Linked DNA regions of Rhizobium sp. N324. Each later gene encodes a partner of the first gene's protein in a complex. Links are inferred from orthologs where the notes say so. Each region holds a gene or a part of one and is shown in the gene's direction. Other genes may lie near its edges. The genes, in order: AMK05_RS07435 and dnaG.

What was found.
Region 2: the proteins of AMK05_RS07435 (region 1) and dnaG are in contact, whole or in part, in a crystal structure (PDB 2R6A), measured with the Geobacillus stearothermophilus proteins. The link is inferred for Rhizobium sp. N324 from one-to-one orthologs. Residues at the interface, in WP_033016901.1 of Geobacillus stearothermophilus: Ser13, Glu15, Ala16, Gln18, Glu91, Leu92, Asp94, Ala95, Val96, Pro97, Thr98, Ala99, Ala100, Asn101, Tyr104, Tyr105, Ile108; in WP_049624496.1 of Geobacillus stearothermophilus: Lys456, Leu457, Leu458, Pro459, Ala460, Asn463, Ala464, Leu467, Leu535, Leu536, Ile537, Ala538, Gln544, Glu545, Asp548, Tyr549, His552.

Annotation. Positions count from the first base shown.
Region 1 is NZ_CP013630.1:1,546,941-1,555,349, reverse strand. The notes cover bases 2,832-5,694. They hold AMK05_RS07435 (replicative DNA helicase), read left to right. Parts: upstream 2,832-3,446; coding sequence 3,447-4,943; downstream 4,944-5,694. Other genes in these bases: AMK05_RS07425 (AzlC family ABC transporter permease), read right to left, coding at 5,268-5,694; AMK05_RS07430 (AzlD family protein), read right to left, coding at 4,969-5,271; rplI (50S ribosomal protein L9), read left to right, coding at 2,832-3,116. In the rest of the region: AMK05_RS07460 (aldo/keto reductase), read left to right, coding at 1-339; rpsF (30S ribosomal protein S6), read left to right, coding at 651-1,118; rpsR (30S ribosomal protein S18), read left to right, coding at 1,133-1,381; AMK05_RS07445 (DUF2232 domain-containing protein), read left to right, coding at 1,530-2,516; more of rplI, read left to right, coding at 2,538-2,831; more of AMK05_RS07425, read right to left, coding at 5,695-5,972; alr (alanine racemase), read left to right, coding at 7,144-8,310; AMK05_RS07410 (LysE family translocator), read right to left, coding at 8,320-8,409. UniProt on the Escherichia coli protein: The main replicative DNA helicase, it participates in initiation and elongation during chromosome replication. Travels ahead of the DNA replisome, separating dsDNA into templates for DNA synthesis.
Region 2 is NZ_CP013630.1:3,242,286-3,250,744, reverse strand. The notes cover bases 5,547-8,459. They hold dnaG (DNA primase), read left to right. Parts: upstream 5,547-5,956; coding sequence 5,957-7,963; downstream 7,964-8,459. Other genes in these bases: recQ (DNA helicase RecQ), read left to right, coding at 7,963-8,459. In the rest of the region: AMK05_RS15640 (antibiotic biosynthesis monooxygenase family protein), read right to left, coding at 1-150; AMK05_RS15635 (adenylate/guanylate cyclase domain-containing protein), read left to right, coding at 475-2,181; carA (glutamine-hydrolyzing carbamoyl-phosphate synthase small subunit), read right to left, coding at 2,358-3,563; AMK05_RS15625 (GatB/YqeY domain-containing protein), read left to right, coding at 3,834-4,286; AMK05_RS15620 (hypothetical protein), read right to left, coding at 4,397-5,284. UniProt on the Escherichia coli protein: RNA polymerase that catalyzes the synthesis of short RNA molecules used as primers for DNA polymerase during DNA replication.

The DNA of each region.
Region 1 (8,409 bases):
TCGCCGCTCGCCGGCGGCATCCTGTCCGGCAAATATGTCGGTGGCGCCAGGCCGAAGGGTTCGCGCGGCTCGATCAACCATGATATCGGCGGCCGCCTGCAGCCGCTGCAGGAGCCGGCAACCAAGGCCTATCTGGAGATCGCGGCCAGATACGGTCTCGACCCGGCGGCCATGGCGCTCGCCTTCTGCCTGTCGAGACCCTTCATGGCCTCCGCCATCATCGGCGCCACCTCGATGGAGCAACTGAAAGTCGATATCGGCGCGGCCGACTTGACGCTGTCGAACGAAGTGTTGACTGAGATCGCCAAGGTGCACCGGCAGTATCCGCTGACGCTCTGAACCTGATCCTCTGATCCGGCCCGACGCTGGCGAACGGTCTGCGTCGGGCTTGAATATTGATTGGGGTTGCCTTTCCCCGAAAAATCCGTATAAGCCGCGCTGTTCGTTAACCCGGTCTTCTGGCTGGTGGCTGAACGGAGGGCCGGTTTCCTCGGAAATCGTTCGGAACGCAAGCGTTCCAGCCTCCCGTGTCTCCGCTCTCGACCGTCTCGGAAACGCTTTCTTGCCTGGGTTCGCCCAATCAGGAGCAGTCGTTGAGGCTTAGCCGCCGAATATCGGGTTGAACCAAACGCAAGAAAGGCAAAGCTGTCATGGCTCTTTATGAACATGTATTCCTTGCCCGGCAGGATATTTCCGCCCAGCAGGTCGATGCCCTCGTAGAACAGTACAAGGGTGTGATCGAAGCTAACGGCGGTAAAGTCGGGCGTATCGAGAACTGGGGCCTCAAGTCCCTCACCTACCGCATCAAGAAGAACCGCAAGGCGCACTACGCCCTGATGGACATCGATGCACCGGCTGCTGCCGTCCAGGAAATGGAACGTCAGATGCGCATCAGCGAAGACGTTCTTCGCTACATGACGATCGCCGTCGAGAAGCATGAAGAAGGTCCGTCTGCCATGATGCAGAAGCGCGACCGCGACGACCGTCCGCGTGAAGGCGGCCGTGGCCCGCGTGAAGGCGGCTTCGGCGATCGTGACCGCGGCCCGCGTCCTCCGCGTGAAGGTGGCTTCGGCGACCGTGAAGACCGTCCGCGCCGTCCGCGCGAAGACCGCGTATAAGGGAGATCCAAGATATGTCTGAAACTTCCTCCGCTCCGGTCCGCCGCCCGTTCCATCGCCGCCGCAAGACCTGCCCGTTCTCCGGCGCCAACGCGCCGCGGATCGACTACAAGGACGTTCGCCTGCTGCAGCGCTACATTTCCGAGCGCGGCAAGATCGTTCCTTCCCGCATCACGGCCGTTTCCCAGAAGAAGCAGCGCGAACTCGCCCAGGCGATCAAGCGCGCCCGTTTCCTCGGCCTGCTGCCCTACGTCGTAGCCTGATACAATATGTGACCCCCGGATCGCAGATCCGGGGGTTGCCTCCCTTCCGCGATGGGCGCGGATCGGAACTCTAAAAACCCATGTTGAGACGTTTCTGAATTCGATTCAGCAACATCCTCTAACTGCTTGATGAAGCAGGACAGCGACCTTGAACCGACCTGACCTTAAAACGCTGCTGATCGGCGCACTCGCCGGATTGACCGCCTTCCTGCTGATGCTGGGCGCGAGCATGCAGCCGTCGTTTTTCAGCGCGCTGCTCTACACGGCCTCGGCGCTTCCGATTCTGATCGTCGGGCTCGGCTGGGGCAATGCCGCGGCAATCGCGGCCGTCGTCACGGCAGCCGCACTCGGCGCGGCCCTCATCTCCCCCTCTTTCGCGCTAATCATGACGCTGGTGACGCTGTTGCCAGCCGGCTGGCTCAGCCACCTCGCCAATCTCGCCCGTCCCGCCTCCGAACTCGGCGGCCCGGACCATCTGCTGGCCTGGTACCCACTCTCCGATATCCTGCTGCATCTCTGCGGCTTGGTGACGCTCGCTGTCATCGTCATCGGCGTGATGATCGGCTATGGGCCTGCCATCACCGATCAGATCGTCGACCTGCTGATCGCCTCGGTCAAGGACCAGCAACCGGAATTCATGCCCGATCCGGCGGCGACCGCGCAGACCAAATCGCTGATCGTGCTGATGCTGCCGGCGGTGCAGGGCGGCATGTGGGTCTCCATGCTGTTTGCCGCCTATTATTTTGCCGTGCGTATCGTCGCAGCCTCCGGCCGCGGTCTTCGCCCGCGCGAGGACATCCCCTCGTCGCTGCGCATGAACCGCAACTCGATCTTCATCTTCCTCGCCGGGCTTGCCGCCTGCTTCTTCGGCGGCGTGCCGGCACTGGTCGGCGCGACGGTAATCGGCACTTTCGGCGCCGGCTTCATGCTTTCCGGTTTCGCCTCGCTGCATTTCCGCACGCGCGGCAAGGACTGGCGGCTGCCGGCCCTCATCCTCAGCTACCTGGCCTCGATGCTCATTCTGCTGCCAGCTTTCCTCATCCTCGTCCTCGGTCTCAGCGATACGCGCAAGGCGATCGCGCTGACCCCGACGAAAGATGCTGATGCCCCCAAACAATCCGACACGAAAATCTGAGACACAGAAAGGTAAAAGAAAATGGAAGTCATCCTTCTCGAACGCATCTCCAAGCTCGGCCAGATGGGCGAAACCGTAAAGGTTCGCGACGGCTTTGCCCGTAACTACCTGCTGCCGCTCGGCAAGGCGCTGCGCGCCAACGCCGCCAACAAGACCCGCTTCGAAGCCGAGCGTGCGACGCTCGAAGCCCGCAACCTCGAACGCAAGTCGGAAGCCCAGAAGGTCGCCGACGTTCTCGACGGCAAGTCCTTCATCGTCGTGCGCTCCGCCGGCGAAACCGGCCAGCTCTACGGCTCGGTCGCTGCCCGTGACGTCGTCGAGATTCTCGCCGCCGAAGGCTTCAACATTGGCCGCAACCAGGTTCACCTGAACACGCCGATCAAGGCGATCGGCTTGCACAAGGTCGAGCTGCAGCTGCATGCCGAAGTCGAAATCCACGTCGAGCTGAACGTTGCCCGTTCCGCCGAAGAGGCAGAGCGCCAGGCCAAGGGTGAAGAACTCACCTCGGTCGACGCCATCTACGGTGTCGACGAAGACGCTCTGCGTCCGGAAGATTTCTTCGATCCGGAAGCCGACGGCGTCGACGAAGACGAAGCATAATATCGTCGGAGCGATCCGCGTGAGGGAAGCCCGGCCTTAGCGCCGGGCTTTTTCGTTGGGGATGATCCGGATGTTTTTGCTGCGTGCCTTATGGCATCGCGCTAAAATAACCTTCTCCGAAACGGATGGGCTGAGTCGGCACCATGCCGTGTCGTGCGGGTGACACTGACGGTATTTCTCCTTTGTGTCGCCCCGGACTGTGGAGAAGTCGAACAACGTGCACAGCGTTCAGGATTTCAGCGAAGCGGGCGCCTGCTCCTTTCGCAACCTCTTGATTTTCGCGTCCGGAATTGCAAATCCGGGAGCTGGAAAAAGACAGAACGGATGATGATGAACGACGCCGCTCGAAAGATTGCAGCTGTTGCTCCCTCGGAGCAGCATTATCGCGAAGCACCCAACAATATCGAAGCCGAGCAGGCGCTTCTGGGTGCCATCCTGATGAACAACGACGCCTACTACCGGGTGTCCGACTTCCTGAAGCCGATCCATCTCTACGAACCGTTGCACCGGAAGATCTTCGAGGTTGCCGGCGATATCATCCGCATGGGCAAGATCGCCAACCCGGTGACGATCAAGACCTTCCTGAAGGCCGACGAGAAGGTCGGCGACATGACGGTTTCGCAATATCTGGCAAGTCTCGTCAGCAATGCCGTCACCGTCATCAATGCCGAGGATTATGGCCGGGCGATCTATGATCTCGCGCTGCGCCGGGCGCTGATCACCATCGGTGAGGACGTCGTCAACATCGCCTATGACGCGCCGCTCGACATGCCGCCGCAGTCTCAGATCGAGGATACCGAACGCCGCCTCTTCGAATTGGCGGAAAACGGCCGCTACGACGGCGGCTTCCAGGCCTTCAACGATGCGGTTGCGCTGGCGATCGACATGGCGGCCGTCGCCAAGGAACGCGACGGCGGGCTTTCCGGCATTTCCACCGGCATCCATTCGCTGGATTCCAAGATGGGCGGCCTGCAGCGTTCGGACTTGATCGTCCTTGCCGGACGCCCCGGCATGGGCAAGACCTCGCTTGCGACCAATATCGCCTACAATATCGCCGCCGCCTATGAAGGGGAAGTCCAGCCGGACGGCAGCATGAAGGCTAGGAATGGCGGCGTCGTCGGCTTCTATTCGCTCGAAATGTCGTCGGAACAGCTTGCCACCCGTATCATCTCCGAGCAGACGGAAGTCTCCTCCTCGAAGATCCGCCGCGGCGACATCAACGATGCCGATTTCGAAAAGCTTGTCGCCTGCTCGATGATGATGCAGAAGGTGCCGCTCTATATCGACCAGACCGGCGGCATTTCGATCGCCCAGCTTTCGGCGCGCGCGCGCCGTCTCAAGCGTCAGCGCGGCCTCGACGTGCTGGTGGTCGACTACATTCAGCTGATGACCGGCTCGGGTAAATCCAGCGACAACCGCGTGCAGGAAATCACCCAGATCACCACCGGCCTGAAGGCGCTGGGCAAGGAACTCAACGTTCCGATCATCGCCCTGTCGCAGCTCTCGCGTCAGGTCGAAAGCCGTGACGACAAGCGGCCGCAGCTTTCCGACCTTCGCGAATCCGGTTCGATCGAGCAGGACGCCGACGTCGTGCTCTTCGTGTTCCGCGAGGAATATTACGTCAAGAACCAGGAGCCGCGCGATCCCCACGATCCGAAATATCCGGAATGGGAAGCGCTGTTCGACAAGGTGAAGGGCACAGCCGATGTCATCATCGCCAAGCAGCGTCACGGGCCGACGGGAACGGTGAAGCTCGCCTTCCAGTCGGAATTCACCCGCTTCGCCGATCTCGCCGATCCCTCCTTCACACATTACGAGGAACATTGACGCGGTCCCGCGTCGATTACCTTAGCTAAAGCCCGGCGGTCCGCAACAGGGCGACCGTTGCGACGCCGATCACGATGCTCGCAAGCATCGGCAGACGGCGCGCGGCGATTGCCGTTACCGCGCAGGCCAAGGTCTCCGCCCAGCCCGCCGCAAAGGCGGTCGGGGCAATGACCGCCATCAGCACCGCCGGCGGAATGGACTCGATCGCCGTTCTCCGCCGCTCATCCATCTCGACATGACGGACCAATAGGAGGCCGGCGACGCGGGTGAACACCGTTGCGGCGGCAATCGCGAGGATGGCGATCATGATGTTGAGATCGAGTGTCATGCCGCCTGCTCCCGCGCCCTGCCCTGCCATAGGGCCGTTGCCAGCCCGGCCAGAGCGCCGGCGGCGATATACCAGACCCCCGGCACGAAATGGTGGACCACAACGGATGCCGCACCACTTGCCGCAAGGACGGCGCCGGTTTCCGGCCCCTTCCAGAACCCCATGACGAGCACGATGAAGACGGCCGGAAAAGCGAAGTCGAGGCCGATGGCCGCAGGATTGCCGAGAAAGGCGCCGAGCAGTGCGCCTGTTAGCGAAGAGCCGACCCAGGTGAGGTAGAAGGGCGTGACGATCCCGGCATACCAGGCCGGCGTCAGCCGCGTGGCGCCGGCGCGGAATTCCGCCATGGCCCACAGCTCATCTGCGAGGAACAGCATGGCGATATATCGTTTGACGCTGGAGAAGGACTGCATCTTCGTGCCGATCGACGCGCTCATCAGCACATGGCGGATATTGACCAGCAGGGCTGCAAAGCCGACGCCGATCCAGCTTGCCGGATGGGTCCAGATGTCCATGGCCACGAATTGCGAACCGCCCGCAAAGACAAGCGCGCTCATCAGCGTCGTTTCCAGCGGGGAAAGCCCCTTGGTGGCCGCGACCGCGCCGAACACCAGGCCGATCGGCAACACGGCGACAACAAGCGGAAAAATGGCGCGCATTCCGGCAAGAAATTCGCCGGATGGCCGGCTGTGCTGCAACATGGCAACCTCCTGATCAAGATCGCGGAGGATTAGCCCGGCCAGCCAGGGCCGTATTGAACGAAAGTGATCAGCCCGTGCGGAATTGGCCGGGTGTTACGCCTGTCCGTGCCTTGAAGTGTCGGCTGAAATGCGCCTGATCGGCAAAACCGCATTCGAGCGCAATATCGGCAGGCATGCGCCCCTGCCGCAGCAGCCGACGGGCCACCTGCACGCGCCGATCCGTCAGAAAAGCGTGCGGGGTAATGTGATATTCCTTGCGGAGGCACGGATGAGGTGGGCGCGGCTCAAACCTGCCACTCCGGCCAGTTCCTCGAGGCCGACATCGCTGTCGAAGTTCTCGATGAGGTATTCGCGGGCGCGGGCCACCGCGCTTCGTTCCTGCGTATCGACAGGAACGATGACTGCGCTGCCATGACGCGCAAAGATCGCTGCCAGCACCGAAAACATTCCCTCATCGGATTCCAGCGCGCCGGCCCCGCTCTCAAGCGTTCGATGGGCGGCGTGAAAGGCATTGGCGAGCTGTGGATCGCGTGGAAGCCCGCCGGAGAAAGAGGGCGTCGCATGGAAGGCCTTGCCGGTAACATCCTCGAGAATATCGACGAACAGCTTCATGTCGGGATAGATCATCCGGTAGCGGTAGCCCTCGCCGCCCGGAGCACCGTCATGGATGACACCGGGATCGATGAGATAAAGGTCGCCCGGGCCGGTTTCCTCCCGCCTGCCGCTGAGAGTGGCGATTTGGCTGCCGCTTTCTATCGCGCCGATGCTGAACGTGTCATGCGCATGCGGCGCATATTCATGCGTCAGGAAGGTGGCGCTCAAACACTCCATGCCGCGGAAGCGGCTATCCCGCCAGAAGCGGGCCGATTCCACGTTCGCAAGCGGCATGGCCTCCGCCGCTTCTTTTTGCGATACGTTCTGCATCCCCCAAGATTATCGCGGAAGCCTGCACGCGTCTTGAACAAAAGTGATCGTATGACAGGCAAAGGGTGGTATGTGACCTGCCTTGGCCCTAATGCTTTCTAAAGCGCGTCGCGATCTTTCAGATTCGCTCCTTGCGCTTTAGCTCTTTGTTTTTACACCTGTCGTTATCGCAAAACCGCTGCACACTTTTGCGCGACATGCTTTAAACTGGCTCTGGCGATTTCCTTCCACTGGTTCACGGCGATTCATGACAGATTTCCCCATCCCCTTCGAAGACGACGATCTTTTCGCTTCCGCGGGCCTGCGGCTGACCGTCGATCTGACGGCGCTGACGGAGAACTGGCGCGACATGGCGCGCCGCTCCGGCGCGGCGCGCGCCGCAGCCGTCGTCAAGGCGGATGCCTATGGCATGGGCATCGAGGATGCCGGTGAAGCGCTCTATATGGCTGGCGCCCGAGATTTCTTCGTCGCCACGGTCGACGAGGGTGTCACGCTTCGGCTTTATGCGCCCGAGGCCCGCATCTTCGTGCTCTCAGGCATATGGCCGGGCACCGAGCGGCGCTTTTTCGAAAACGATCTGGTGCCGGTAATTTCCTCCGATGAGCAGCTCGCTTTCTGGATGGCGGTTCTTGCCGATTACGGCGACTATCCCTGCGCGCTGTATGTCGACACCGGCTTCAACCGGCTCGGACTGCACATGGACGATGCGATCGCACTCGCCGACGACGTGTCGCGGCCGGCGAGCTTCGCACCGGTGCTGATCATGAGCCATCTCGCCTGCGGCGATGAGCCCAGCCATGCGATGAACCGGCGGCAGCTCGAATCATTCCGCAGGGTTAGCGCTGCTTATGAAGGCATCGATTCAAGCCTTGCCGCCTCGGCCGGCATCTTTCTCGGCGAGGATTATCACTTCGACCTGACCCGTCCCGGCATCGCGCTTTATGGCGGCGAAGCGGTCTGCGGCCTCGCCAATCCGATGCGGCCGGTGGCGACCGCGGAAGCGCGCATCATCCAGGTGCGCAGCGTCGAGGCCGGCGAGACCGTCAGCTATGGGCGGGCGCTCCAGCTTGGCCGCAAGAGCCGGCTGGCGATCGCCTCGGCCGGTTATGCCGACGGCTATATGCGCGGCCTGTCGAGCGGCGGCGTGCCGCTGCGCCAGGCCGTGCCGCAGGGCGGGCAAGGCTTCATCGCCGGACACAAGGTCCCGGTCGCCGGCCGGATCACCATGGACCTGACCATCTTCGATATCACCGACCTGCCCGACAACGCCGTGCGCGCCGGGGATTATGTCGAGCTGTTCGGAAAGAACATGGCCCTCGACGACGTGGCACGCGCGGCAGGCACGATCGGATACGAGATGCTGACCAGCATGGGGCTGCGCCACGAACGGCGCTACGTCGCCGAGGAGGAATAGCCTACCCGTTCAGCGGCTGCTGAGCGCAAGGCGGACGCCGAGCGCGAGGAAAAGCGCGCCGAGGCCACGATCGAGCCATAGCCCGATTTTTTGATTGTG
Region 2 (8,459 bases), 1.7 Mb from region 1 along the record:
GGGACCGGCGACCTGCTCCAATACCCTGTGATCGATGAAACCTTCCTGCGCTTCCAGCAGCTTGTGGGTCATCATCACCTTGACGAGAAATTCCTCGCGTGCCGCAGCCGGCACGACGAATTTGTCGACACGAAAGAAAGCTCCGCTCATCCATTTTCCCCTGCATCAGATGTCTTCGGGCGTTTGTAATTCCTCAACTATGGTTGAGGTCAATATGGTAGCGAAGACGTCCGGTCACTAACTTGGAATTGCCGGGCGACCGCTTCCTGAAGCCGTCGTGTTCCAGAGTGACGGCATTGCTTCCTATGTCGTGGTTTTCGACAACTGGATCGTCAACCTCGACGCAGTCGGTCACAAAGAAGGATGACGGCTCAAGGGAGGTGGAGATCGCCTGGACATCACCTCTTAACCATTTGTTGACTCACCCGCGGTTGAGCAATAACTTATGAAGTCGGTCGTTGGGCTTGTCCTCACATGACGGATCAATCTCTTCAGCGTCGCCTTGCCGCCATCGTCGTTGCCGATGTGGTGGGATATTCACGCCTGATGGAGGCTGATGAAGTCGCGACGCTTGATAACCTCAGGGAACTCCGTTCTGGCGTTATCGAGCCGGCCGTGATGCGCCACAACGGTCGCATCTTCAAGGTCGTGGGCGACGGCTTCCTGATCGAATTCGCTAGCGCGGTGGACGCGGTCGAAGCAGCGTTGGAAATGCAACGGCCCACCACTGCTGTCGACGCTTCCGGAGATCAACGCCTGCTTTTGCGTATAGGCGTCAATCTGGGAGATGTCATTGACGACGGTTCAGACGTCCTCGGCGACGGCGTCAATGTCGCGGCGCGCCTCGAGACGCAGGCCGCGCCGGGAGGTATCTGCATTTCAGCCGGCGTTCACGGCGAGATCATCGGCAAGATCGGCGACCGGTTCTTCGACGCAGGCGAACGCTACCTGAAGAACCTCACTCGCCCAGTCCACGTGTGGCATTGGCCGGATGCGCTGCGGAGCATATTGCCGCTGCCCGACCGTCCCTCGATCGCCGTATTGCCGTTCACGAATATGAGTGGGAATGAAGCGGACGCGCCTTTCGTCGACGGCTTGACCGAAGACCTGATCACCGACCTTTCCCGTACGGTTGGCCTGTTCGTCATCGCGCGCAATTCCGTCTACGGCTACAAGGGCAAGCCGGTCGACGTACGGCGGGTCGCCCAGGAACTCGGCGTCCGCTACGTCCTGGAGGGGAGCGCCAGACGCGCAATGGGCCGTGTCCGCATCAATGCTCAATTGGTCGACGCGCTTGGCGGCCAGCACTTGTGGGCAGAGAGGTTCGACAGGACGCTGGAAGATGTTTTCGAATTACAGGATGAAGTCAACGCCAAGATTGTTGAAGCCCTCGTCGGCCGGCTGACCATCCCGACGCCGCGCAATCGGCCGAAGAACTTTGAGGCGTACGATCTGTGTGTGCGCGCCCGCCTCCTGACGGAAGAGTCGCCGCAAACCGAGCGTGAGGCCTATATGCTGCTCCAGCGCGCGCTCAAGCTCGAGCCATCATATGCCGAGGCGCTCGGGCTGCTCGCCTATAACCGGTGGCTGGCCTGGACTCATTTCGGCGAGCCCGAAGATCCCAACCGGGAGATGGCGACGACATCAGCGCAGAAGGCGGTCGAGCTCGATCCCAACGATGCCGGCTGCCGTTACGTCCTGGGGACCATTTTGGCCTATGAGCGGCGATGGGAGGAATCGGAGGCCGCCTTCGCCAAGGCCCTGGAGCTGGACCCCAACCACGCCGACACCTGGGCCGCCATGTCGGACATCTCAGTGCTGGACGGCAGGGTTGCCGACGGACTGGCGCAGATCGAAAAAGCTCTGCGGCTCAATCCCCGTCCAGCCTGCTGGTATCTTTGTCATCTTGGACAGGCGCAATACGCCGCGCGTGACTATGAGGCGGCAAGCGCTACGCTCCGCAGGGAAGACACCTATCGTACCAACTCACGCAAATTCCTGGCTGCTACGCTTGCGCAGTTGGGCCACAGTGAGGAGGCACGGCGAGAAGCAGAATTGTTCCTGATCGCCCACCCCCATTTCACGATCGGCCATTGGCTGAGCTCCCAGCCGCTGCGCGATGGCTCCGTACGAGACCACTTTGTCGACGGCTTTCGAAAGGCCGGCCTGCCGGAGATGTGACAGCGGGTGGGAACAATCCCGGCGCGTTCGAGGACTTGATCAACGGAATGCGCTGCGCGAAACGACGGTCTGGATCGCAGTGCCAAGCTTCTTCAGACGCTCGACAAAACGCGTCAACCCGCCCGAGTCTCGGCTGCCGGTTTGGCGGGCCTTTGCGAAATCGGCAGTTCTTGAAATCAGCGTTCGGCGAGCGCCGGTTCGCCCTTCTTTTCGCGCACCATGTTGATGAAGCGGCGGAAGAGATAGTGGCTGTCTTGCGGGCCGGGCGAGGCTTCCGGATGGTGCTGAACGGAGAAGATCTGCTTGCCGAGCACGCGCAGGCCGCAATTGGTACCGTCGAAAAGCGAAATATGAGTCTCTTCAACGCCGTCGGGCAGCGACTTCGAGTCGACCGCGAAGCCGTGGTTCATCGAGACGATCTCGACCTTGCCGGTCGTATGATCCTTGACCGGGTGGTTGGCGCCGTGATGGCCCTGATGCATCTTCTCGGTCTTGGCGCCGAGGGCGAGACCCAGCATCTGATGGCCGAGGCAGATGCCGAAGACCGGGATATCGGTCTTAACGAGCGTCTTGATCACAGGCACCGCATATTCGCCGGTTGCGGCCGGATCGCCGGGGCCGTTCGACAGGAAGATGCCGTCCGGCTGCATGGCGAGCACGTCTTCGGCGCTCGTTGCGGCCGGCACGACGGTGACCTTGCAGTCGAGACCGGCAAACAGCCGCAGAATGTTGCGCTTGACGCCGTAGTCGAGGCAGACGACGTGGTATTTGGCGTCCGCCGCGGCGAGTTCGCCGTACCCTTCGTTCCAGACCCACGGCGTCTCGGTCCATTGCGAGGACTGGCCGGAGGAGGCGATCTTGGCAAGGTCGAGGCCTTCGAGGCCGCTCCAGGCCTTGGCTTCGGCCTTCAGCGCTTCGATGTCGAAGACGCCGTTCGGATCGTGGGCGATCACCGCGTTCGGGGCGCCGTTCTCACGGATCCAGGCGGTCAGGGCTCGCGTGTCGATACCGCAGAGACCGATGACGCCGCGCGCCTTCAGCCATTGGTCGAGATGCTTGGCGGCGCGGTAGTTCGAAGGCTCGGTGATGTCGGCCTTGAAGATGACGCCGACGGCGCCGTGGCGGGCGGCAGGCGTCAGATCCTCGATGTCTTCATCGTTGGTGCCGATATTGCCGATATGGGGAAAAGTGAAGGTGACGATCTGGCCGAGATAGGAGGGGTCGGTCAGGATTTCCTCGTAGCCGGTTAGCGCCGTGTTGAAGACCACTTCGGCCTGGACCTTGCCGGTGGCGCCGATGCCCCTGCCTTCGATGACCGTGCCGTCGGCAAGAACGAGCAGGGCGGTCGGCTTTTCGATTGTCCAGGGTGCTGTCGCGGTCATCTTCATCCCGTTTCCGGCGGTCGGTGCGCGTTGCCGCGCTCGTCGCCATTTGATCTCGCAGGCGTGTGGGCACGGCTATGCCGCGCGCTTCAGGCCTGATCACGAATTTTGGTGCAGGTGGCGGTAAATAGCCACGCAATCGCTGAGCGTCAATCTTTGTAACCGGGATTGCCGCCGTTTTCCTGCGCTTTATCGCGGCGACCGCGCAATTTATTTGATCCGCCGCATCAGCGTGGTTTATGAAGCGGCATCAAAACAGGAGTGAAGACCATGCTGCGCGATCAACTCGCCACCCAGCTGAAAGAGGCGATGAAGGCCAAGAATGCGGAGCGGCTTTCCACCGTCCGGCTGATTCAGGCCGCGGTCAAAGATCGCGATATCGCCAATCGCGGCACCGGCAAGGAGCAGGCGAGCGACGACGAGATCCTGCAGATCCTCGCCAAGATGGTGAAGCAGCGCGACGAATCGGCAAAGATCTACGAGGAGAACTCGCGGCCGGAGCTCGCCGCCAAGGAGCGTGCCGAAATCACCGTCATTCAAGATTTCATGCCGAAGCAGCTTTCGGACAGCGAAGTGCGCGCCAATGTGTCGGCGATCATCGCCGAGACCGGTGCTGCCGGCGCCAAGGACATGGGCAAGGTGATGGCCGCGCTCAAGGAGCGTTATGCCGGCCAGATGGATTTCGCCAAGGCGTCGGCGACCGTCAAGGAACTGCTGAGCTAATGCATGTCGCCCGGAAGTGTGCAGCGGTTCCGGGACAACGACATGCATCAAAATAAAGGGTTAAAGCGCAAGGAGCGAATCTGGAAAATCGCGACGCGCTTTAAGCCGGCTCAGACGACGCGTCTTGCCTGCGGTTCGTCCAGGACCGCAGGCCCGAGCACCGCTTCGGCCGCGGCATCGATGATGGCGAATTTCGCCGCCTGATAATTCCAGTATTCGAGAATGAAACGGCGCGACAGCCAGAAATCGCCCTTGCGGGAGGGGCCTGTCCAGCCGACGCTCTCCATGGCCGCTGCCTGCGTCAGCAGCCGCTTCAGGTGCGTGTTGGAGATCATGAACTGTTCGCGGATTTCCCTGAGCGACAGGGGGCCGACCGCGACGCGTTCGGCCCCCCGGGGAAATTCCGGCAGGCGCGAGATCAGGTAGTCCATTACCAGACCGCCGGTATTTGCCCAGTTGAAGAGATTGAAGGTGGGGCCAGGGTTGCGCACCCGTTCGCTGCCGATGATCGCCTTGGCGATCCGCGGCTGGATCGCGGCCATCATCGCCGAGGCATCGGCGGTGACCTTGCCGGCGCGTTGACCGCCGTCGAGGCTGTCGAGGATCATCAGATGGGCGAGGAGCCATCGGGTGAAATGCTGCTCGGCGGTTTCCGTGGGCTCCAGATAGCGCGTGCGCTTGTCAGGCCCGGGAACCGGCCGCAGGAAACGATAGGCCAGCATTTCCTGCATGAAGGCCGCCGCCGTATTGCGGCTGGCGATGTCGTTCCTGACCGCGAAATCGATGAAGCGGCCGGAATAAAGGCCGCTCCTGCCGTCGTCGGGATCGCCGTAATGAAGCGCAAAGCCGGCATGGGCCATCAGCCAGCGCTGCTGCGCGGCGAAAATCGAGGCGATGCGCGGGCTCTCACGATAGATCGAAAGCATCTGATCGGCGCAATGCAGGATCGCAGCGAGAAATCGATCGTCTGCTGCAAGAGTTTCAGCGGTAAAGGCCATGTGGAGGGCGTCCAGGGAGTTCGGCGCATACTTCTTTCACGCAAGCGTCGCCTGTCAACGGTTTTGTCAATAATCAGTTAATTTCAAAAGGGAATTTGTATCAGGGGAAGCTAAAATTTAAGAAGGCAGGAGCTGGGGGCGCTCCTGCCTTCTTGCTCTTTGCTTCCGCCGGCAAACGCAGGGCCGAGGCCCAAGCCGGAGGGTATTTGCAAAGGCACCCTTGCGAAGCGGCGCCGGGGGTAGGGATGGTGCTTCGCTCGGGGATCGCTTTGTTGAGATCGAACCTATTGCGGGGCGGCGGCTTATTCAAATTACAAAAAAATAATGATTGCCGAAAACGTCGTTTTTGGAGGCTTCGAAGCGAAGGCTAGGATGGCAGCGCCGGGATAAAGCTGCGCCATCGATGCGTCAGATAAGCGCCTGTTTTAAAATGATTAAATCTGGCGAAATTAGAGATCGCCACTCTTGCCGAGACAATTGCCGCGGTTGAATTTCAGCGCTTGAACGGCAATAATGTCGCACCCTGTCGCAGGGGGCGATAACGCGTTTTTGATTGGATAACCGACGCGACCGGGGACGGGTGCACTTGCCTGTGAATAGCGGGTTTTCATGACAAGTTTCGTGGCGTGGAGCGGCAAAGCAGCTTATATGGAGGCTGGCCAAGAGGTATAAATGCGTTTTTCCAACACCTTTCTCGATGATATTCGCGACCGCGTTCCGATTTCGAACGTGATTGCGCGCCGTGTCAGTTGGGATAAGCGCAAGACCAACGTGTCACGTGGCGATTACTGGGCCTGCTGCCCGTTCCACGGCGAGAAATCGCCGAGCTTCCACTGCGAGGACCGGAAGGGCCGCTATCACTGCTTCGGCTGCGGCGTCACGGGCGACCATTTCCGCTTCCTTACCGAGCTGGAGGGCTTGAGCTTTCCCGAGGCGGTGCAGCAGATCGCCGATATGGCCGGCGTTCCGATGCCGCTTGCCGATCCTGTGATGGAGAAGCGCGAGAAGGAACGCGGCTCGCTGATCGACGTCATGGAGATGGCGACACAATTTTTCCAGGATCAATTGCAGACGGCGAATGGGGCGAGGGCGCGCGCCTATCTGCGCGACCGCGGGCTGACCGGGCGCACCATCGAAACCTTCCGTCTCGGCTATGCCCCTGACAGCCGCAATGCGCTGAAGGAATTTCTGGCCGGCAAGGGCGTGCTGAAAGAACAGATCGAGGCCTGCGGCCTGGTCGTTCATGAAAACGTGCCGGTTTCCTATGATCGTTTCCGCGACCGCATCATGTTCCCGATCCTCTCGTCGCGGGAGAAGGTGATCGCCTTCGGCGGCCGCGCCATGTCATCGGATGCGCCGGCGAAATATCTGAACTCCAACGAGACGGAACTCTTTCACAAGGGCAACGTCCTTTATAATTTCGCCCGCGCCCGCCGCGCCATCCAGGGGCCGGGCCGTAGCGATCAGCAGGACGACAATGCCAGCGGCACCATCATCGCCGTCGAAGGCTATATGGATGTGATCGCGCTCTATCAGGCGGGCATCGAGAATGCCGTCGCGCCGCTCGGCACGGCGCTCACCGAAAACCAGCTCGAGCTGCTTTGGAAGATGGTGCCGCAGCCGGTGCTCTGCTTCGACGGTGACGGCGCCGGCATCCGCGCCGCCAATCGCGCCGCCGAACTGGCGCTGCCGCATCTGAAGCCCGGCCGTTCCGTCCGCTTTGCGCTTCTGCCGGATGGCAAGGACCCGGATGATCTGGTGCGCGATGACGGCCGCGCGCCCTTCGACAAGGTGATGAGCCAGGCAAAGCCGCTGTCGGAGATGCTGTGGAGCCGTGAGATCAATACCGGCAAGTTCGACACGCCCGAGGCACGCGCCGAACTCGAGGCGCGGCTGAAGCAGCTGGTCGCCGTCATCGCCGACGAGAATGTGCGCCGTCACTACCAGCAGGATATTCGCGACCGGCTGAACGCCTTCTTCCAGCCTCAGTTCCAGAACCGCAACAATGGCGAGCGCCGCGGCTTCAATGGCAATGGCAATTACCGGGCGGGCCGCGACAATGCGGGTAAGGCAGGGCCGAAAAGCCCCAGCCTTATTTCCGACCGGCTCGCCCGCTCAGGCCCGGTGCGCGGCCACCGGGACAATACGGCGCTGCGCGAAAGCGTGCTGGCGCTCACCATCGTCAATCATCCGTCGCTGATGATCGACGATTATGACGAGATCGCCGCGATCGATTATGACAGCCGAGAGTTGAAGCAGCTCTGGTCGGCTGTGCTTGGGGCAGCGGCTGCCGTCGCCGGCCCGCATCTGACGCGCGAATATCTGACCGAAAGGTTGGAATTCGAGGGCTTCGGTCCGCTGATCAAGAGCCTCGACCAGCAGGTGCGCAATGCCAGACTCTGGACGGCGACCGAGGAGGCGGCGATGGAGGATGCGCGTGAGGGGTATCGCCAGGCGCTCGCCTTCCACAAACGGGCAAAGGCACTGCGCCGGCAGAAAATGGAACTCGAACGCGAGATTGCGCTGGCGACCGAAGCCGGCGACGGCGAGGCGATCGTTCAGCTGATGCGGGCGCAACAGGAAGTGCATTTCGAAGGTGTGCGGCTTGAGAACCAGGAGGCAATCATCGACGGCTTCGGCGTGCTCTCCGGCCGCGTCAAAGGGGCGGCGAACCACTGATGCCGCAGACCGAACGGAACGAACCGGGCTTTTCCGCCTCCGATGCGTTGTTTTCCGCCGGCCGAGCGCCGCTCGATATTCTCAAGCAGGTCTACGGCTATTCCTCTTTCCGCGGCAAGCAGCAGCAGGTGGTCGAGCATGTGGTGTCAGGCGGCGATGCCGTGGTGCTCTTTCCGACAGGCGCGGGCAAATCGCTGTGCTTCCAGATCCCGGCACTCTGCCGTGACGGCGTCGGCATTGTCGTTTCGCCGCTGATTGCGCTGATGCGCGATCAGGTGGAGGCGATGAAGCAGCTCGGCATCCGGGCGGCCGCGCTCAATTCGTCGCTGTCGCGCGAGGAGTTCGTCGAGGTCCGCCGCGCGCTTTCGGCGGGCCGGCTCGACCTTCTCTACGTGACGCCCGAGCGCATCCTCACTGATGGTTTTCGCGAGCTGATCGCCAACGAGAAGATCGCGCTGTTTGCCATCGACGAGGCTCATTGCGTCTCACAATGGGG